Regions from separate parts of the Paenibacillus sp. FSL H8-0034 genome, predicted to be linked through region 1. Evidence: riboswitches for the same ligand, from Rfam matches in the RefSeq annotation. Region 1 holds a riboswitch; the other holds the start of a gene.
What was found. A riboswitch is a leader RNA that binds a small molecule or an ion and turns the genes downstream of it on or off. The one in region 1 is predicted to bind cobalamin.
Positions count from the first base shown of each region.

Region 2: linked by a shared signal. The riboswitch ahead of NST47_RS12645 (energy-coupling factor ABC transporter permease) and the one ahead of NST47_RS04035 (ABC transporter substrate-binding protein) in region 1 are both predicted to bind cobalamin.

Region 1 covers NZ_JBBOBS010000001.1:853,112-864,424, reverse strand. Annotated here, with positions in the region: gene NST47_RS04095 (ABC transporter ATP-binding protein) at 1-326, opposite strand, end outside; gene NST47_RS04090 (ABC transporter permease) at 365-1,156, opposite strand; gene NST47_RS04085 (ABC transporter permease) at 1,153-1,926, opposite strand; gene NST47_RS04080 (DNA alkylation repair protein) at 2,350-3,486, shown strand; gene NST47_RS04075 (GNAT family N-acetyltransferase) at 3,600-4,142, opposite strand; gene NST47_RS04070 (ankyrin repeat domain-containing protein) at 4,404-5,219, opposite strand; gene NST47_RS04065 (LysR family transcriptional regulator) at 5,371-6,246, opposite strand; gene dapA (4-hydroxy-tetrahydrodipicolinate synthase) at 6,360-7,244, shown strand; gene NST47_RS04055 (GNAT family N-acetyltransferase) at 7,296-7,748, opposite strand; gene NST47_RS04050 (DUF6054 family protein) at 7,815-8,144, opposite strand; gene NST47_RS04045 (GNAT family N-acetyltransferase) at 8,227-8,703, opposite strand; gene NST47_RS04040 (MOSC domain-containing protein) at 8,725-9,456, opposite strand; cobalamin riboswitch at 9,677-9,873, shown strand; gene NST47_RS04035 (ABC transporter substrate-binding protein) at 10,064-11,313, shown strand, end outside.
Region 2 covers NZ_JBBOBS010000001.1:2,818,032-2,829,344, forward strand. Annotated here, with positions in the region: gene NST47_RS12615 (MFS transporter) at 127-1,341, opposite strand; gene NST47_RS12620 (hypothetical protein) at 1,498-2,166, opposite strand; gene greA (transcription elongation factor GreA) at 2,277-2,750, opposite strand; gene NST47_RS12630 (DUF4183 domain-containing protein) at 2,934-3,347, opposite strand; gene NST47_RS12635 (MBL fold metallo-hydrolase) at 3,633-4,352, shown strand; gene NST47_RS12640 (hypothetical protein) at 4,486-5,025, opposite strand; cobalamin riboswitch at 5,242-5,431, shown strand; gene NST47_RS12645 (energy-coupling factor ABC transporter permease) at 5,574-6,341, shown strand; gene NST47_RS12650 (energy-coupling factor ABC transporter substrate-binding protein) at 6,338-6,622, shown strand; gene cbiQ (cobalt ECF transporter T component CbiQ) at 6,619-7,419, shown strand; gene NST47_RS12660 (energy-coupling factor ABC transporter ATP-binding protein) at 7,425-8,264, shown strand; gene NST47_RS12665 (spore germination protein) at 8,566-10,029, shown strand; gene NST47_RS12670 (Ger(x)C family spore germination protein) at 10,035-11,231, shown strand; gene NST47_RS12675 (GerAB/ArcD/ProY family transporter) at 11,237-11,313, shown strand, end outside.

The DNA.
Region 1 (11,313 bases):
CACCACAGCTGAGTACGCTGACCAAACACCACCCCGAGCTGCCTGACCAGCTCCATCCGGTTCTTTTGCGGACTGCATCCGTTAATCGTTACTTCACCTGAGGTGGGATGCAGAATGCCACAGAGCATTTTGATCGTGGTCGATTTCCCTGCCCCGTTTGGCCCGATATAACCGACAAATTCGCCCTTGGGAATCTCGAAGCTGATATCCTTCACCGCCTCAACCAAGCGGTAATCCCGCGTAAGTAAAGTTCTTAGCCCCTGCAACCGACCTTGCTTGACGACAGGGATTCGGAACGTTTTGTGCAAGCTTTTGGCAATAATCATAGGTCTCCTCCTTTTTAAAAATCCGCTGAATCCGTCTGTCAGGTACCCGTGCTTTGATAATGTGAAATGCCGTACCGCCACAACCGCAGCGCCGCAAGCAGCAGCACAATCGCTACCAATAAGGTAACCACCACTACCCAAGGTCCCTGCTCGCCACGAATTACGTACAGCGATGGTACATAAGCAGTAAAGCCCATCGGTACAATCGTCAATAAAACGACGCGCATCCATTGCGGATAAATAGTTAAGGGATACTGCCCGGCAATCGTGCCTGCATTGTCTGTGATCCGCTGTAAATCATCGATCCGATGCGTCCAGAAGCCTACCGCCGCTGTCGCCAAGCCGATCGAAAACGTAATCATCGTCCCGCTCGCCACAACCACGCCGGTTAACGGGATCGCCCACCAGGTCACCTGACCGCTCGCCATCAGATGATGGAGACAAATACTAACCAGAATCGTGCCAAGAATCAACTCACCGAGCATCGGGCGAAAATTCCGCGTCATCAGCACCAGCAGCACGGGCGCCGGACGAATCAATAGTCCATCAAGCAGGCCCTGCACCAGATATTTTTCAAAGCCGTTAACTTCCGAGGCCAATATCCGGTAAAAGGCTCTGGTGAACATCATGATGGTAAACAGATACCCAATCTCGTACACGCCCCAGCCTTGAATACCATTGAACCGATAAATGACGGTGGCCACAGTAAGAAATTCCAGAGAGAACATGAATAACGCCATCATCGAGGAAAAAATAAAATTGAATTTATACTGCATTTGTCCGCGAAGGCTTGCTCCCGCCATCCGGGCATATAATTGTATCCAGCTCATCCGCCCTGCACCTCCACCTTGCGACGCATCATACGAGTCATAAGTATCGCTGCAGTTGTTAGCAAGCAGCACCAGATCAGGGAATTGCCGAGAACCGTAACCGGATCCAATTCAAGATAAATTCGCGCCGGATAATATTGCAGACAAGGGTAAGGGGAGAGCAGGCTGAGGGCCTTAAGCCATCCGGGCAGCCAGGCTACAGGAATGAAAAAACCGGAGAGCAGCATATTCAGTGCATGATGCACATGCCATAGCCAACGTGACTCGGTGGTCCATAAGGCTGTGATTCCAACCAAGTAGGAAATACATAGGGCGATATAAGCGGATAACATGAGGGCTATGAGGGTCCACAGCCAGGTTAGCGGATGCTGAGGAATTTGAATCTGCAGAAAAACAACATAGATGAGATAGATCGGGACGGTACTGTAGAGAAACTGATAGATCAGCTGTCCCCACTCCCGGCTGAGTAAATACCAGAAGAACGGCATTGGCTTCATCAGCTCGTGAGCAATTTGTCCCGTTCGAACCATACCGTCAATTCCCAAACCTGCTGTCGGGAATAAAATCCAGATACAGGCTTGATTGAATGCAATATAGCTGAGCATACCCTGCAGCCCGTATTCGCCAAGTGATTGGTCATGACTGATACCAGCCCAGATCGACATGTATACGTATCCGATCGCGACACTGGCGAGCATGCGAAGCAAGTGCGCTTTCCGGTACTGCAGTTGATTCAGATAACCTTTGCGGGCTAACGTTAAGGAAAACATGAGCACCTCCAGCTCTTTTCATTCTGAGATCTGCTTGCAAACTTACGATCTAATCGAAGCAACATGTAAAATATAAAGTAAAATGGAAAAAAAGACTAGACTGTTTCTTTTCCGTGTGTTATTCTAATATTATAGACAGCGATTACAGTTCTATTTCTAGTTGAACTTTGAAAAAAATCAACTCTAGTTAAAATTTACCTACGAGGCCATTGTGCGTCGTTTATTTTAGTTTTATGGGACTTTAAGTTTAAAAGTCGTGAAGCATTTCAATTTCTATCCACCTTTGGGGTACTGCTCCAAAGGTTTTTTTTCGTACGTTATCCATTCCACTCATTTGCAATGAGATATGATGATTTCACCAGAAGCACAGTGAAACGCCGGGAGCGATCCGTTATAATGGTTAACAGAAGGAGGAGATACATAATGGGAGAGCCTTTAAAAGCCATGTACAATGAACAGTTTTTGCGCAGCTTTGGTGAGAAAATACGTGCCGTATACGAGGCCTTCCATACAGAAGGTTTCATTGGTGTGGCGATTGACGATAGATGGGATGGGCTGGAGTTGAAGGCCCGTATGCGGCGGATTACCCAGACGCTTGGGGCATATCTGCCGGAACGTTACGAAGAGGCGCTGGAGATTCTGTTTGCAATCGACGAGACCTGTGTCGGTTTTCCGTATTTGTTCTTTCCCGATTTCGTGGAGGTGTATGGTCAGGCGGAGGAGCACTGGGCGCTTTCCATGAAAGCACTGGAACGCTTTACACCAAAATCATCAGCGGAGTTTGCTGTAAGACCGTTCCTGCTCCGTGAGCCCCAGAAAATGATGGCCCAGATGGAGGTCTGGTCCGAGTCTCCGAATGAGCATGTAAGGCGGCTTGCTAGCGAAGGCTGTCGGCCACGTCTGCCGTGGGGACAAGCACTCCCGATATTCAAACGCGACCCGGCTCCCGTGCTGCGGGTGTTGGAGCTGCTAAAGGCAGACCCTTCGCTTTATGTGCGCAAAAGCGTTGCCAATAACCTGAACGACATCGCCAAGGATCATCCCTCCGTTGTACTCGATACCGCCCGACGCTGGAGGGGCGTCGATCCGAATACGGACTGGATTGTGCGACACGGCTGCAGAACCTTGATTCGTAAAGCAGATCCCGAGGTGATGACACTTTTTGGATATGCGGAAGCAACCGAGTGCGAGGCACTTACAAGCCACGAGGCATTCACAGCAGAACCGTCTGTGCTGTCAATTGGTGGAGCCTGCGAGCTGCGGTATGAGCTGCGGATCCGGGAAGGCGAACCCGCTCATGTCCGTATTGAATACGGAATCGATTTTGTAAAAGCTAGTGGCCGCAGCTCACGCAAATCGTTCCTGCTGTCCGATAAAACAGTGCCTGGCGGCACCTCGCTGAACGGCACTCGAACTCACCGTTGGTCGGACCTTACAACCCGTCGTCATTATCCGGGGGAGCACCGGATTGCCCTGCTGGTAAATGGCCGCGAGGTCGCTTTTACGAGCATCACGCTTGAGAACTGTAATAACTTGGCTTCAAAGGAAGCAATAAATTAACCCGCCTTATCTTATGATGCACACCGCAAATTCACTTAGACATTGGATTTTTAATCCAATTATGATTATTTGTGTATATAAATAGAATCGATTCCGCTCTATATGTTCAAAAATCAGATGGGGCTGCATTCAATGTTTGGGGTTATACTTTCAGTCGCTTGGACGAATGCATAGATATAATGATTCTTATTGAATATAACAGCCTCTTTTTCTTTATGGAAACCGATCTTCTCTGCCACACGAATAGATGCGATATTGCCCGGGTCTATAATACTGATCAACCTGAACAAACCGACTTGATACAACCCATACTCCTTGCAAGCTAATGCCGCTTCCGTTGCATAACCTTTTGACCAATGCTCTTTACTAATGTGGTACCCAACCTCAACTTCTGTTGTGCCGTTAACATGCTGTTTAATAAGACCGCAATCACCAATACATTCGTCGGTATCCTTCAAACAGACGGCCCAAAGTCCATATCCGTCCCTATCGTATCGCTCTATATTTCTTTGAATCCATTGTTGTGTTTGCTGATAACTAAAATGAGATGGATAAAACCGCATTGTTTCCGGGTCTGAAAACATGGGGTACAGCGCATGAATATCCTCATTTATATAATGTCTTAAGTATAGTCTGGGCGTTTCAAGTATCATGATGGTTTCCTCTCCTATATACAGACTCCAGCTATTAATTGCCTTGTCGCTGTTTGTTGTGACTGTTCTGAATCTCGACTTCCGGTTTGCCTGCTCATGAACTGGAAAAAGCCGCAGTAATCGCGGCCGCATTGTGTTTTGAACATGGTTACGATAGGAAATGCCCGTTGATACTGAGCGTATGTTGTGACGCACATTGTGGTTGTCGGGTCCACGTGACATTTCTAGTTGGGTGTATCTGGCCAAGGGCAACCTCACCTTGTTTTACGGATACAGCACACCCTTTCCACCCACACTTTTCAAATAGTCGTACATATTACGACGCTCCCAGATCTTAGCCGCATCCAGGGCGGTAAATTGTTTGGGGATATATCTTTTTTTCTCATTAACCCAATAATCCCCATACGGGGCCAGCCTATCAAGATCCGCGCCGGCATTGACAAGCACCTGCAGGGTTTCCATGTTGTTTTCATCTATCGCATGAATAAGAGGCGTTTGTGCGTTCCATGAATAATTCACATCGGCCCCTTTGTCAATCAACAATTGAACCAGCTTCGTGTTTGCATTCTTGGCAACCGCCCAGGACAATCCAGCGAAGATACCCTTATAGCTTTGATCCGATGGGCTTAGATGCTCAAGGATAATACTGGCCACTTCAACGTTTCCTCCGTAAATAACTTCATATATCACAGGAAAGTTCGAGGTGTTGTCGGGATCCTTCGGGTCAATTTTTACCCGGACGTCAACACTAGCGCCTTTATCAAGCAAAAGCCTTACAATATCCGGACGGTTTTTGCGGACAGCGATCTCCAGAAAGGACAGTTCAATCTTAACGCCAGGCACACGTGCAATTGAGTCAGGAGACATCCCATCCTCCAGTGCAGCTCGCACTTTATCGGTTTCCCCGTTAATAATCGCTAGCATGGCTGCATTTTTTTCTTCCTTCGTGTGCGTTTTTTTCTGGACTTGCACAGGCTTGATCGGCTCTTCTTGAACTTCAGATTTAGAAAAATGATTCCAAGCCACAACTAAAATGATGACTACTACAATAAGGCCAGCTAAATGCTTAATCGTCAACAACTCCTAACACAATCGAAAATAGTTAAATGCTATCCGTTTATACTCCGCAAAGATTGTATTATACATTTGACCACAAGTAAATAATAATCCATCCCTAAACTAAATAAGGATGGACCGATTCTTTCATGGTTAGACACTACAATCTTCCCGTTTATGAACTCAACTTGAGCATTTCGATAAAATCCGACAGTGCGTGTGACATCCATTTTTTCGGGTGAATAACCATGTGCAGGTCCAATCGTATGTCGGGATGTGCGAATGGAAGGACTGCTAATTCCCCTCTCTGTATTTCTTCTTCAGCTGCCATTCTCGGCAATAAGGAAATACCTGAACCGACCCTAACACATCTTTTAATAGCTTCGGGGTTGCCTAATTCCAATCCTATTCGATACGAAATTCCATGTGTCCGCAGTACCTTTTCCAGCATAATCCGGTAATTGCAGCTATCCTCTGCCATAATCCACTCAACACCATTTAGCTGCTCCAACTGTATGTTACTAAGTGCAGCTAGCGGATGATTCGGATTGGCGATCAGCACCAGAGGTTCTTCTTTAATCTTGGTCCACCCGAGCGTTGGATCTGACGGTTTATTTTCCAGGATAAGCCCGATATCAATTTCACCTTCTCTTACTTTGCTAACAATGTGTGCTTCACGATCAGGCTGAAGTCGGATGGCTAGATCAGGGTATTGCTGTCGAATGTGCTGAATCCAAGGTGGGAGAAAATATGAAGCCAATGAATCAATCGTTCCGATCGAAAGAGTCCCCCCTCCTTGCTTGGCCAGCTTTTCCTTAGACTCTTGGTATAGATCAAGCATTTGAATAGCGACCTTCAGCAGCTCCTCTCCAGCCGAAGTCAGACGAAGCCCTCTGCCATACCGTTCAAATAGCTTGACCTCATAAGCCTTTTCCAATCTCTGAATCTGCATGGTCACACTGGATTGTGCATACCCAAGCTCTTCCGCTGCCCGGGTAAAGCTTTGACGTACCGCTACTTCCCTAAAGGTTTGCAAATAGATTAGCTCCATCATATCCCCCATACATCAATATTATTGATACTATCTATCACTTATTATAGATAACTATGATGTAATATTCCATGGTAAAGTTAAATCACGAAAGAAGAATGGGAGGAATCGTTATGTTGAAAGAAACGGATGTAAAAGGCATTTATGTGCCCGTTGTAGCTCCCTTCACTGGGAATGAACAGTTAGATCTGGATTCGTATCAGAATTACATCGGGAAGCTGCTGACACACGATATTCAAGGGTTGGTTATTAACGGTACCACCGGCGAAGCACCGACGGTTATGTGGGAAGAGGTGAGCGAGCTCGTACAGACGACACAGGCATGTATGCAGCAGAAACGAATCCCCATTGTCATCGGTACAGGAACGAATAGTACCGTTTCTACAGTGAAACGAACAGAAATGGCAGGATTATTAGGCGCAGATGCTGTTCTCGTTGTGACGCCCTACTATAGTCGTCCTTCGCAAGAGGGTATTCTTGAACATTTCCGGAGGGTCGCACAGGTTGGAGTACCGATTATAGCCTATGAGATTCCTTCCCGTACTGGAGTTCGGTTAACCACAGATACGATAAGAAAAATAATGGATTTGGACCAGGTAATCGGTTTAAAAGATAGCTCAGGCGGCATTGAGCTCATCTCGGAGCTGACACGTTATGATACGAAGCCAATTCTTTGTGGGGAAGACCATTATTTTCACGCCATGTTAAGTCAGGGGGCGAGTGGTGGCATGCTGGCATCAGCAAATGTTATTCCAGAAGCTTTAATCCATGTCTTTGAACTCGCTAGCAACGGTAACTTTATTCAAGCCAAACAGGCATTCGATCTGCTGGTTCCCTTAATTCGAGGTCTTTTTCAGGAATCGAATCCCTCACCTATCAAGTGGATACTTACCCGACAAGGAGTCATCTCATCTGACACCCTGCGTTTACCGATGGGGCCGATTTCTAATCAATTACAGCTGGAATTGGAGCAGATGATGCCGCAATTCGGTTACTAATCACTTTCTCGATCCCTTAAAATAAATAAGCTGCCTCGCGGCAGCTTTTTCTTATAATTCCTGTGATAATCTCACCATGTCTCTACAGCGGATACCGTTTTCAACAATTTCTTCCGCATAGTGTCTGACAAAAAAATCCCTATCTATGCCAATCATTCTAAACCCACATTTTTGGTAAAGTGCCAGCTGCCCGATCCCAGAGTTGCCTGTGCCTACCTCGATTGTTTTATATCCCTGTAATTTAGCGTTATGAATAGCGTGGTGAACTAATTGTTTGCCTATTCCTCTGCTTTGATGGTCCTCATGGACGGCTATATTCACCAGTTCAACGGTATTAGGTCTTGTTGGCAGTAATACATAAACAGCGATAACAGCTTCACTCAGCTCTGCCACGTAACATTGCCCTCTTTCCAGATAGTCTCTAACAATTTGTTCGGAGGGGTCTGCTAATAAGAGCAGCTCCATAGGCAGTGATTCATTAGAACCTAACATGCGAATTTCCATTGATGTACTCCTTTATAAACGGCAGCCGTATTTAAAATAAACGATATCGAGCAATCATAGTTGGCCTTATTCGATAATATAAGGATCTAAAATATTTTCTACTGAAGAAGCAAAATCGACTGCAGCACCCCAATCGAAATTGAAAATCAATCCTTCGGAGCTTCCTGTAGCAATAGCCCTTACGTTGGTAGTACCCTTTAAATTATCGATAATAACAATAAGCGCCGCACGATTTTTAGATCTAAAATAATATTTCTCATAAATCTGGGTGCCGATAAGCTTATCCTGACCCACATTGTGATACTCTTCATGTACGAGATCAGCGTTCTGGTTGTCTTTAACTAAATTCAAAGCCGCCAATGGTGCGATGTTGACATTAAAGCTAATTGTACTCATTGTATCCATCTCCCCTTAACGAAAGACTGTATATCATCCTTACATTATAGATGCTTAAATGATACGCAATCAACTTATTCGTTTAGTTCGATAATTGTTTAGTCATTTTAAAATTAACCAACTTAACACCCTTGCGTTCAACAACCTGCAATTGAATGGATTGATATCCTTGCCGTTCAAAAAAGGGTTTTGCCGTGATACTTGCCTCCGTATCCATTTCAGCTAGCCCTAATTCTTTTGCTTCTGCTTCGAGTCTATTCACCAAGGCAAAGGCTATCCCCTGCCCCTGATAATCTTTATGTACATAAAATCTATCCAAGTGACCCTCTGAGGTCATATCGGCAAACCCGACGATTTCACCATTCATTTCCGCTATGTATGTAATGTTACGACTCAACGAAACTTTCCAAGCCGAGATTTTAGCGAATTTTTCGTCCTTTGGTGCCCAAGCCTGCAGCTGATCTGCTGAATAATCCTGTGCATTTATGGTATGTACGGTTTCGTAAAATAATGAAACGATCTGATTGATATCGGAATCTTGAAACTTTCTTATTATCATACGAGTGACTCCTTGCTATTTTCAATGCTCTAGATATACCTTGTCACCTACATGAATCTGGCCCACCTGTGCTACAGAAGCATACACGCCAAAGTTCAAATTCATCTCCTCATTTACTTTCCTCAATAGAGAAGTATCATGCTTCTGCGTATCAGGATCAATCGTAATCATGGAACAACGGCGACAATACTTATCTACTTGTAAATGTGTATCGCCCACGACTAACCGCTTTCCAATCCAGTCGCTTTCATCGATTGATTCGTCATCTAAGGCCACAATGAAGTTTGCTCTAAACCGACGCAAATCCAATCTTTTGCCCCAGATCTCTTCAAGCTTACGTAATGAGGTTGTTGTGACAATCAGAATACTGCTCGCATCAACAGCCAAGAGGTCGGACTTCTGGGGATCATAGCTTTGCATCGTTATCTTTTTCTTGGAAAACCTTTGTATTTCATCCAGCAAAGCTTCATTCCATGTAAAATTCCGCCCAAACGGCGAGGTTACATGAATATTAGGAAACTCATTTTCCGATCCTTCACCCATGAGCTCCGCTTTATAACCGAGCATTTCAGGGATGCTTCTTGCGGTAATAAAGCTATCCCATCCTTCCTTGGTTTCATCTATAAAAGCATAACAGCGGTCGCCATACAATCCGTATCTCTCAATTATGCCACTCTCTAAACGTTCACCCGCGAATGACTTTACTGGAAATCGATGGATTTCACGGAGTTCACCAATACAAGATGCTGCCAAAATGACCACCTCTTTTCAATTCACGATTGATAACCCTATACAGATAGTGTTTAAGTATAATCAAATAGTAATTTTTTACATGAATCATGTCAAAGGAAAGATTGGGATTAAACTGATAATTCCCATACCGTTGGACGATGACAGCTGCAATTTTTATTTCACTTACTTTATATTGGTATTGCATAAGATATTAATATTGTTTATGATCAAGGTTGATAATTGAATATTTGTGGGAACAGGTGCTTCAGCAAGCTGAAGCTTAAAAGGGAAGTTCGGTGCAATGCCGACGCGGTCCCGCCACTGTAACGGAGAAGTCCTCAACGATTATGCCACTGATCTTAGCCATGTTAAGATTGGGAAGGCCGTTGATGATCATGATCCCGAAGCCAGGAGACCTGCCAGTTCTGACAACACTGCTTTTACCTACGAAGGATAGGGAGGTGTTAAGGACGGCCAAAAGTTTCATACAATAAAACTATGGGCATCTTTACCTTTTTCTTGTTATAGGGTAACGATGTCTTTTTTGCGTTGTATACGATGTTCCGGCTTTAACAAGGTGACACAGGAAATACAATTATGAGAAGGAACACAGGAGGAGACAAACAAGATGTTGGTTTATTTAAAGAAAAGTAGTTGGCTCACATTCATTTTGACTTTACTCATCGCATTATCCGCTTGCAGTACGGCTACAAACTCAGCGAGCTCAGGTACAGGTGCAAACAGTGCCGCAGCAGGTACAAGCTCCGCGATGGCCGATCAACAGGTGCTGAAATATGTTACCTTGAATATGCCCCGCTCGTTGGATCCAACTAATGTGGATGCACAGCGAATTACGTCAGACGGGATTGCCGAGCCATTGGTCATGCTCAATGATGATGCAACCTTACGTCCATGGCTGGCCAAGTCATGGAAAAACGTAGAGCCTACCCTTTGGGAAATGGAGCTGCAGCCTAATGTGAAGTTTTGGAGCGGAGCCGTGATGGATGCGGCAGCAGTCAAAGCAGCGCTTGAACGCCATCAGAAGCTGAACAAGCGGGCTTCCTCACAGATCGGCGGCGTGGAATTCATCGTCAAGGATGCGCTGCACATTCAGTTCAAAACACCTAAGCCCGACCCGGCTTTTATATTCAAGCTTACCGGATTTGCAATTCACAATGCGGCTGAAGCGGATCGCCTTGGCGATAAATTTAATAAAGAAGCCGATTTAACCGGATTCATGAAGCCCACGCAATTCATTCCGGGCGAGTTGCTGATTGCCGAAGCCGTTCCCACCTATTGGGGCACAAAACCCAAGCTTCAGCGTATAGAGGCAAGGCTGGGTTCCGATGGTCAAGGTCGCCTGCTCGCTATGAAAAGCGGAGATACTGACGCGGATATGAATGTGGAGGTTGAACAACGCATTGCCTATGAAAAGGATAAAAAATTCAATGTGCTGTACCCTCCGGGCTCAACGCGCAATCTATGGCTGAACATTAAAAAGGTTCCTGCTTTTCAAGACCCCAAGGTTCGCTTGGCTATAAGCCTGGCCTTGGATCGCAAAGAGCTCATTGACGGGGTGAGCCGTGGGTTTGCCGAGCCCGTGACAGGCCACTTCCCGAAGGGACTTCCGTATGCACTGGACAAAGGGCCGGAATCCGACCGTGCCAAGGCAGCGCAGCTGCTTGAAGAAGCAGGCTGGAAAGCCGGAGCAGACGGCGTTCGTACCAAGGATGGTCAAAAGCTGCAGTTCAAGCTGCTGACTTACTCGTTCTTTCAGCCAACTGCTGTAGCTTTACAAAGCCAGTTAAAGGCTGTCGGCGTTAATATTGAAATTGCACCTGTTGAAACTACGGCTTCGAATCAGTTAATGCTTGATGG
Region 2 (11,313 bases), 2.0 Mb from region 1:
TAAATGAAAATTAATAATGTCTTGATAACTAATTGAACGGACGTTATCGGACGCAATCGCTTCCCACGTTATATAAGGACCCTACGATGCATGCATCGTAGGGTCTTCGTAATGAGATGAGCAGAGTTATGATTGAACTGCGACTAACTGGCTACGCCGCTTTTCCAGACCAAAGCTTAGAATAACGCCGCCCAGAGCGAGAACGGCAAGGCAGGCTGCCAACCAGGGAACGGAGGACAATCCCATATAGGTTATAGTCACACCACCCAGATAGGCTCCGCTCGCATTACCTAAATTCAAGGCTGAATGGCTTGAGGTTGTTGCAAGCAGAGGGGCTTCATGAGCCAAATTCATAATACGGATCTGGATACCGGGCATAATACCGAAAGCCGCGATTCCCCAGAGGAAGATAGTAACGACAGCCAGCACTGGATTCGAAAGCGTAACGGTCAACAGCGATAGAATGACGGCCAGCACAGCAAAGTTGATTATTAAAGCAGGCTTTAGCTTCCAGTCAGCAAGTCGGCCGCCAAGCATATTGCCAATGGTGACTCCAAATCCGAATAAAACCAAAATCCAGGTTACACTATGCTCGGCAAAGCCGCTGATCGATTCCAGCATAGGTGTAATATAGGTGAATACGGAGAACAGGCTCGCGCATCCGAGTGCACCCGTCAGCAGCACCAGCAGTACCTGGGGATTAATCAGACTGCGGAATTCCTTGGCAAGACTCGGTACGTGCTCCTGGCGAATAACAGGAATAAATTTGATAATGCCGATCAAGGAGATAATTCCCATGATGGTAATGGCGCCAAATGAAGCTCTCCAGCCCAATTGCTGACCAATGAAGGTTCCGAACGGGACACCAATAATATTGGCAATCGTCAATCCGGCCAGTACCATGGATACCGCTCCGGCCCGCTTTTCTGGCGCTACAAGTCGAGCAGCGATGATGGATCCGACACCAAGAAATGTACCGTGAGCGAAGGCTGTCATCACCCGTGCGGCAATCAGCAGATAGTATGAAGGGGCCACGACAGACAAAGCGTTACCCACAATAAAAATGCACATGAGCAGAATGAGCAATTTCTTTTGGGGAACCTTATGGGTAAATATAGTGAGCAAAGGTGCGCCAAAGGCGACTCCAAGAGCATAGCTCGTAATGAGCTGGCCTGCCTGTGGGATCGTGACTTCCAGATCATTAGCGACATTAGGGAGCAGACCCATAATGATAAATTCGGTCATGCCGATGGCAAAGGCGCCCGCAGTCAGACATAAAAGGGGTAAAGGAAAACGTCCCTTCTTGGGTGACGATGGGGCTTGGTTTATTGCTGAACTCATGATGTGTATCTCTTCCTATCCGTAAGTTATTCCGTGTCTGCCTTATCTGTTTATATATTGCAGGCAGTGCACAGTAGGCTCTCTTGTAAGAGTATAGCACCTCTGGCTGGATGCGTTAAGATGAGAAATACCGGAAAACCGACCGATACAGTTGGATTACAGTCCTTTTCCGGTTTGTGCTGCGTATTGCAAGATAGCTATTGCCGCTCTTTCCCTACGTTTGGAGTCGCTGCTGTTGAGCGCTTCCTTCAACACATTCATAGCTTGCTCAAGGGTGTCTTTATCTATGATGGCCTTGGGTACGCTTTGTACAGGGATATTTGGCTCAGCGCCTGTATGTGCAACGACTCTCAAATGATTCGGCAGCCACCGGTCCAATCCGGCTGTTTCCATAGCTAGCTCATATGGTGTAATGGCTTCACGATGATTTAATAAGCTTTGCACTGCTTTATTCAGTTCACTTCGAGGTATCCGGTTCAACCAGGTAACGCCTCTTCTATGGCACATGCCTTCATCGTTATTATCATGCTGTTCAACATAATAATAATCGCCTATATCCCCAAGGTAGACCTCTTGTTCATGGGCAACAAGCACATAATCACCATCCTGCACCATGTGCACAAAGCAGTTGATTTCGTCTAATGGATCGGTTATATTGGTATCCGTCATCTCGTAAGCCAGGACAAGCCGTCGTTCCAGCTCGGGTGTACTAATGTTTTCCAAATCTCCGATGCCCGGCCAGCCTATACATACAAAATGATCTTTAAGAAAAAGTGCCATTCGATCCATTCCATGCGGGTTGGATTTTATTTGAAACAGCTTCATCGGTTGCATTGCTCCTTTTCTGCACAATAATGGAAAAAACCAAACAGACAGCTAATAAATCGCTGCCCTTTTAGTTATTGCTATTTCATTGTATAGATAATAGAAGGGAATTAATTAGCTCTGATTTCAAGCAGCTCGTATTTAATGACACCCACAGGTGCATTGACACTAACGATATCGCCAACCGATTTACCCATGAGAGAACCACCGAGAGGACTTTCGTAAGATATTTTATTCTCGGCTACATCAGCCTCTGAAGGACCAACGATTTTATACTCAACTTTTTCCGAAAACTCAACGTCATTCAGGATAACGATGGAACCTACATGAACGGATGATATGTCCACATTGTCAGCTACTTTGGCTTTTTTTAACATTCTTTCAATGGTTATTATTCTGGTTTCCATGAATGACTGGTCGTTTTTCGCAGAATGGTATTCACTGTTTTCCTTGAGATCGCCATAGCTGATTGCTAATTTAATACGTTCGGCTAATTCCTTACGCTTAACCGTTTTTAAATCCTCCAGCTCAAGCTCCAAATTACGAAGTCCCTCTGGTGTTAAAAATATTTCATCCTTTGCCATATCTGCATCCCCTAGACTATCCAATTTCAGATCCGATGATCTTCTTACATATTACACTATATTCGGCAATCGTGCGAAGAAAGGGTGAATTTATCGCACATTTCAGATGAGCCTTATTATGGAAGAGTCGGTGTGAACCCCAAAAAACCTGGCCAGCGGCCAGGTTATAGGCTGTAATTCCAATTACGTAATGATGGTGATAGTAGGAGCTGAAATGGTAGGTTGAGTAGCAATTGTAGAAGTTACGGTGCCGAAGTTTGCTATTTCCAATAGAACAGGTACCCCTACTGAGATATCGATCGTTGCCAGTACAAGGCTAGCTGTTGTCAGCGTGGACAGCGCGCTCTGCTGAAGAACACCATTAATATAAACATTGTAGTAATCATTTTCAGTGACAGCAGGTAAAGCCACAACCGGACCATCAGCATCGTCAACAAAGCTGGCTGCGGGAATTGTAATTTCTGTAGCACCTATCATTCCGTCATCAATTGCCGCAAAGAAACGGGAGACAACGGGATTGACAGTTGTATCGATGGTGCCACCGCTCGATATCGGAGCCGTGGAGGTTGCCGTATAGACGGGTTTAATAATTGCCATATTCTCACCTCCTTTACTCTGCGTTGAAACCGAATGAAATCTTCAGTTCTATTAACAGTAGATGAAAGTTAAATAGAATATGTAACGGCCAATCTACTGACATCTATATTAAGGTTACAGAACCTATGAATGCTATGAAATAGCAGGTTGGCGTGCGATTGATAGATATCTCTGATTCATTGGAGAAATCAGCACATTTGCCTGCGCATCAGGTCTAGGTTAACATTGAATAATCAGTACTCACGCGAAAGCCATGGGAACAAGGTAGACAGCCGATGGTACTCCATGGGAGAAGCTGTTCGAATCAATACGATGATGGAGGTGCAGGAAATGGCAGCAGGCTCAGGAATTAAAGCTGTAGAGTGGTCGATGAAAGCAGGTGAACATACGTTTGTCGTTCATGCTGCATTACTATGGGATGAGAACGATGGCATTCTTGTGGATACAGGAATCCCCGGTCAGCTGGAGGTGATTCGAGCTTCACTTGCTCAGGAGGCGGTTCCTTTTGACAAGCTTACAAAAATCATTATTACTCATCAGGATTTGGATCATATCGGCAGTCTTCCTGAGCTGCTCTCGGCTTCAGAGGGACGGATTGAGGTTCTCGCACATGAATTGACCAAGCCTTACCTATTAGGGGAAGTACCGATCATAAAAAGAGGTGTCCTTGTGCCGCCTTCCAAGGTTGATGTGACGCTTCAGGACGGTGATGAGCTTCCTTATTGCGGGGGGATTCAAGTAATTTTCACCCCGGGCCATACACCGGATCATATCAGCCTTTATCACAAGCCAAGTAAAACCTTGATATCGGGTGATGCCTTGACCTCACAGGATGGTGTGCTGATGCCGCCTAACAAAGCATTTACACCCAATATGGAGCAGGCACTCAGCTCGGTAGCCAAGCTGCTCGATTATGATATTGAGACCGTCATTACGTATCATGGCGGTGTTTGCACAGAACGGATTCAGGAGCGACTTGCTGCAATTGCAGCGGGTGAGCAATAATAAAAATAATAAAATAGAAGGATTGGGATCGGTGGGTAAACCCGTCGGTCTTTTTGTACTTTCATCACAAATATCCCATCCCGCTCATCCGAGCAGGACAGGATGTAAGTAGTTGTTGGAAAATGGTACTGCTTTAGTTTCTCGATTTCTGGATGACCTCCGTGGCCGGTGGTTCCTTAAGGATTCGGGCTATAGTTAAAGCTTTAAGACGAAGCTGCTCTGCAGCCTCATTAAAGCGGATAAGCCATGTGAACTGCTCCAATCGGCTAATCAGCCAGAGCGGGATGAGCAGACCTGCCAGCGAAGCCAACACAGCTATGGGCAGTGCCCATAGACTGTCCGGATGGGCGAAGTAAGGAATGAACGAAACCGCTAATATGGGAGCTGCATTCCATTTGAATACTTGGATCAACGATATCGTAACAATTGCAGTTGCAAAAAATGAGACAGCCCCGGTATCCATTGTATAAAAGAAGCTTCCGAGCGATACTGCAATGATAGCTCCGATAATGATGCGCACAACATCTTTGAGCTGGCCTATTCGGTGTATGAACAAGAAGCTGAATGCGCCGAGCGTTGGATAAAATACCATCTTCAATGATGGAAAATGGATGGATGCCCAATAAGCGGTCATAAGATAGCAGCAAATGATAAGCGAACGCAAAAAAAACATGAATTGCTAACTTCCTTTCTCATGAAACGGATTAAACCGATCTCTTGACTTGGCATTTTTAATTTTACAAATGGTTACACTCGATGTCAATCATTTAATGAATGACACGACTACAGATGTTTTGTACGGTCAAATTGTGTTATGTTTTTATAAATTTATGCTACGAAACAGGAAAATCGTTGTCGATATCGAATATAAGGTACTCAACAGCAAATCAAAAGCATACATGAATTAGGTGCCCATTAGACAATAAGGGGTAACAGGGAATCGGGTGCAACTCCCGAGCGGTCCCGCCACTGTATTCGGGGAGTTTTTTTTCATGCAGGTCACTCGGTAATGTATCGGGGAAGACGGAAGAAAACGAAGATCCGAAAGCCAGGAGACCTACCTAATTTAATCACCCGACAGCCTTCGCGGAAAGGAGTGGTGTACAAACGATGAAACGGCGATCCCGCAGGATCCTGTTTTATATTGTGATGTACCCATGACCAATTCTAAAGGATTGGTTTTTTTGTTTCGCCTATTATGGGAAAGAGAGGATTTAGAGAATGAAAGCAAAAAAGATGTTTCGAGCTTTATTGGTGGTTGTGGCCTTTACCCTGTATTTTGTTATTAACGAGCCTCAATCTGCCTACGCGATGCACATTATGGAGGGGTTCCTGCCACTGGGCTGGGCTGTGTTCTGGTGGGTTGTGTTTATTCCCTTTTTCATACTCGGATTACGTGCCTTGGTCAAAATCAACAAGGAAACACCAGAGTTGAAGATTATGCTGGGTCTGGCGGGCGCTTTTACTTTCGTGCTGTCAGCTCTTAAGATCCCTTCGGTAACGGGAAGCAGCTCACATCCAACAGGGACAGGCTTGGGTGCCGTGATGTTCGGACCTCTGCCGATGAGTGTGCTTGGATCTATCGTACTGTTGTTTCAAGCGCTGCTGCTGGCACACGGCGGTTTGACGACACTTGGAGCAAATGCCTTCTCCATGGCGGTCGCAGGACCTATGGTAGGATATGTCGTTTATAAGTGGCTGATGAACACAACAGGCAAGCAAAAGCTGGCCATATTCTCGGCAGCTGCATGTGCAGATCTGTCCACTTATGTGGTAACCTCGATTCAATTGGCGTTGGCTTTTCCTGCGGAAAATGGCGGCTTCCTGGCTTCTTTCATCAAGTTCGGCGGTGTGTTTGCGATCACCCAAATTCCTCTGGCTATCAGTGAAGGCTTGCTCACGGTATTGATCTGGAACTGGCTGCAGGCCTATAGCTCTGAGGAGCTGTCCATTCTTCAACGCAAAATGAAAGGAGTTAAGCAGTCATGACAAGTCGCACTAAAAATATACTTATGCTGACAGCTGTAGTGCTGTTGGCGGTTCTTCCGCTGATTCTGGTGAATGGTGAATTTGGCGGAGCGGACGATGCTGCCGAACAGATTATCGCAGAGCTTCACCCTGGCTATAAGCCGTGGTTCTCATCGCTTGTCGAGCCTCCTCCCGAAACGGAAAGCATGCTCTTTGCGCTTCAGGCGGCAATTGGTGCAGGCTTCATCGGCTATGCGATCGGCTGGTTCAAGGGTAAATCGGTTAAGCCGACTAAACAATGATCAAGCTGATCGATACACTATCCTATAAAAATCGGCTGCGGTCCGTATCTCCTGCGTGGAAATGCGGTTTTGCGGCCGTTCTGTTCGTAGCAGCATACTTGTCGCATCCTGTTGTACAGCTCTGCCTTGCAGGCTGGATGCTCGTATGGACTGTTTTTTATGCCCGAATTCCTTTTAAATCCTATATCCTGCTGATTGGGCTTCCTTGTTTATTTTATGTGACCAGCCTGCCTGCCCTTATGATCGAGATCGGAACACAATCCAGGGATTCGGTAGCGGCAGCCAGCACGAATCAAGTGCTTTTTACATTTATGAATTGGACATGTTATATGACGGAAGCAGGCTTGCATCAAGCTGGCTACTTATTTGCAAGAGTTGTTGCTTGTCTTTCCTGTCTTACCTTTGTGATGCTGACAACGCCGATGTCCGAGCTGTTTCAGGTGATGAACAAGCTGCGAATGCCCACATTGGTATTGGAGATTATGTTGATTATGTACCGTTTTCTTTTCCTGCTGTCAGAAACGGCGCAGCACATGTATACAGCCCAAAAAGCGCGAGGCGGTCAGTCCGGATTCCGCGGCAGGCTGAACGACACGGCGATTTTAATCGTTCGCTTGTTTGGTAAAACCATGCAGAGGTATAGAGCACTGTCCCATGGCTTGATAGCCCGGGGTTTTACGGATGAGATTCGGATGGCTCCTTATATGGCTAAGCCCGTTGCGCCCCGTTACTGGTTGGAAAGCTGGATCGGGGTAAGCCTCTTGTTGGGGCTGGAGTGTTGGATTCGATGGAGGTAACAGTAATGAAATCGATCTTGGAAGCAAGAGATGTACATTATAGGTATCCCGGTACGGATACGGAAGCTCTTCAGGGACTGAAGATGAGTATACCCAAGCATAAGAAAACGGCCATTTGCGGCCATAATGGCTCCGGTAAATCAACTTTTTTCCTTCAGGCGATTGGTATACACCGTCCTGTGGTCGGAGAAATGCGGTGGCATGACACTCCTCTATCGTATCGTCCGGAGGCTCTCAAAAAACTTCGCCAGCAGATCGGTCTTGTGTTTCAGGACCCCGAGCAGCAGTTGATTCTGAACACGCCGTTTGAAGATATATCCTATGGCTTGCGCAACGCCGGGATGGCTGAGCAGGAGATCGCGCTGCGAACACGTCGTATGCTGACAGCTATGGGTCTGGAGCATTTGGCGGACAAGCCGATTCACCATTTGAGCTTGGGCCAGAAGAAACGGGTAGCGCTTGCCGGAGTACTTGTGCTTGAGCCTGAGCTGCTGATGCTGGATGAACCGACAGCGTATCTGGACCGTTTGTCCGAGCAGCAGCTGGTCGAGGAATTGGATCGGATTCATGAGAACGGCATTACGATCGTGATGGCCACCCATGATATGAATCTGGCCTATTCATGGGCGGATTGGATTCTGGTCATGGATCATGGACAATGTGTGATGCAAGGCACGCCGTATGAGCTGTTTCAGCATGAGGAGCGGATTCAGTCACTCAGTCTCGAACTGCCGCTGCTGCTGGAGCTGTGGCAGGCTTTGCCCGAATTTATCCGTAAGGACGTTATCCCTCCTCGTACGATGGCGGAATTCAAGCGCTTGATGGCTGCGTCGTCTCAAGGGTGAAATAGCGGATGAAAGCTGTGATCTGCGAATTTACTTTGTTTTGCGATTTATGCATCCTCACAGCTGAAAGAGCTATTAGCCGATGTCCGTGAAGCCACATGTATCAATTGATATAAATACAGGGGAATACTTGTATAACCGGAGTTTTTTGGTTTTTCACAAAAAAATTCCGGTTTTTTATTGTCTTTACATACTATTAATCCGTATATCAACCGGCGGTTTACGTTTATTTTCATAAAGAGAGGGAGATATTAAAAGCGAATACAAAAAAAACGGAGGGTTGGCGTTAACCATTTCCAATATGACAACTATGTATGATAAAAATGAGTCCGATGCTTTTTTTGATCAACTGATTAATGTCATAGGAAATCCACCGGACTTAATATATCAAACTTTTGCACTGAGCGCGGACGTTCAGGGGTGCTATTTATTTATCGAAACCTTGGTGGACAAGAATAAAATTGATAATAATGTGCTGCGTTTTTTTTCGGAGGCTCAAATGTTTGACGGTTTGGAGAACGGCTTGAATCTCGTGGAAACCTTAAAAAACACCATTCCTATTGTTGCGACGACGACAACTTATGATTTGGACTCTTGCGTACAAGGCCTTTTGGAAGGGAAATGTTTGTTTTCTATTCCTGGAGCTGACGAAGTGCTTCTATTTGATGTTGCTCATTTTCCTCATCGTGCCGTAGCGGAAGCTAAAACAGAGACGACTGTTCAGGGACCCAATGAGGCTTTTAATGAACACCTGACGACCAATCTGGGCTTGCTGCGAAAAAGAATTCAATCCTCAAATTTTCGAGTCGAACAAATGAAGCTGGGCACGTCCACTGAATCGAGAGTTTTGCTGAGCTACATGCAGGATCTCGCACCGACCGAAGTAGTAAATGAATGTCGTAACCGCATTCGGGCTATTGAAACAGATAGCATTCTGGACAGTACTTATATTGTGGAATGGATTGCAGACAAAACATTCATTCCCTTTCCTTTGATCATGAAAACGGAACGGCCTGATGTCACGGTTTCACATATATTGGAAGGCAGGGTAGCTATTTTGGTCGATGGAAGTCCAATAGCACTAATCGGGCCGGTTACTTTTTTTCAATATTTTAAGTCGCCTGAAGATTATTTCCAAAGAGCGGATGTCGCCACTTTTATGCTTTGGATCAGGTTTTTGGCTTATTTGATGGCCATATTCGTCCCGGCACTTTATATAGCTGTTACCTTATACCAACAAGCATTGATTCCACCTATGCTTCTTGTAAGCCTATCTGCACAGAGGGAAGGAGTCCCGTTTCCTTCGTATGTGGAAGCTTTTTTGATGACGGGTATATTTGAGGTGCTGCGTGAGGCCGGTTTGCGAATGCCGCGAATTGCGGGTCAAGCGATCTCGATTGTAGGAGCACTAGTATTAGGGGAAGCCGCGGTACAAGCTGGTTTTGTATCGGCCGCGATGGTTATTGTTGTAGCTGTTACCGCTATCACGAGCTTTGTCGCCCCATATTATAACTTCGGCTTATCACAACGATTTCTTATGTATGCTTACATGATATTGGCCGGATTTATGGGATTATACGGTATCTTATGCGGTGTCTTGTTTACCATTGTTCACCTCGTTTCACTGAAATCGTTCGGTGTTCCTTTTATGGCTCCTGTTGCACCAACGTTCCTTTCGGATTGGAAGGACACGCTAATTCGCGTGCCAAGATCACGGATGAAAACCTATCCTCGCATGAATCATACAAAACGCAAAAAAAGGTGAAACTCATGAACTTCAAACATTTTCTCAGGTACTGTAAAGGTTACTTGATGATCATTTCTTGCCTTTGTTTGACAGGCTGCTGGGATATGGTGGAAGTGAATCAGCTTGCTATTGTAAACTTTATCGGGTTGGACAAAAATCCGGATACCGGAATGTACACCGTTTATTATCATATTATTAATCCTTCAGGTATAGCTACACAAAAAACGTCGGGGATCAATTCTCCTATATATTCGTATCGTATCGAGTCCAAGACCATTGGAGAGATTTATGATAAAATGCTCGACAAGATTCCAAGACGGCCTTTTTTTGACCATTATCAGTCATTGGTAGTGACCGAAAGGACTGCTAAAGAAGGAGTAGAGGAGCTTATTAATTATTTGGTCAAGCATTCGGACAACCGGTCCACTATCCACATGTTCGTAACCGGTTCTCGACTCTCAGACATCATGGATACATATACCACCCTGGAGAGGATGCCAGGCAGGGTCATACACACTATCGTTGAAAATCAGTCCAAGCAATCGGGTCGGGCAAGCAAGCAATCGCGAGTCAAAGATCTGGTTGAGAATATGGAAAGCTCTTCGCTTACCATACTTCCCCTTATTACCCTATCGAGCTCACAGCCCAAACCCACCACTAATCGTTATGAACAAATTGATGCAAATAAGGGAAACATTGTATTGGATGGAGGCGCTGTATTCAAAAGAGGCCATATGATTGGGAAATTAAAACCGATGGAGATGCCCTTGGTCAATTTGTTGAATGGGCAAATTATGACTTTTCACCAATCATTAAATTTAGCCGGAGGTCATGTCGATGTCCGCGCTATGTCGATTAAGGTACATAAGAAAATATTAATACAAGCCGGCCAACCGGTTTTAAAGATTGATATCAAAGCGAATCTTGATATTCTAGAAAATTCTCAAACTACGAAGTTGACCGTTCAAAATCTGGATGAAATCAAAAAAAAGTTCAACGAACAAGTCTCAGAGGAAGCTCACCGTTTTTATGAGAAAACTAAACGGATGGGTTGGGACATTCTTGGAGTCGAGGAACAAATCAAACGAAATCATATAAAAATCGGAGAAGTCATTCCAAAAGATAAAAATATATGGGATGAAACCCGTCTTGAGATTACCGTAACTTGCATCATACAATCTGTCGGTGATACTATCGATCCGTTAAAAAAGAAAAGGTGATGACGATGGAGGAAGCACGCATCAGCAGGTGGCAGTTTTTTCTGTTGACATTGAATTATACAATGGGCACCTCTTTCTTTAT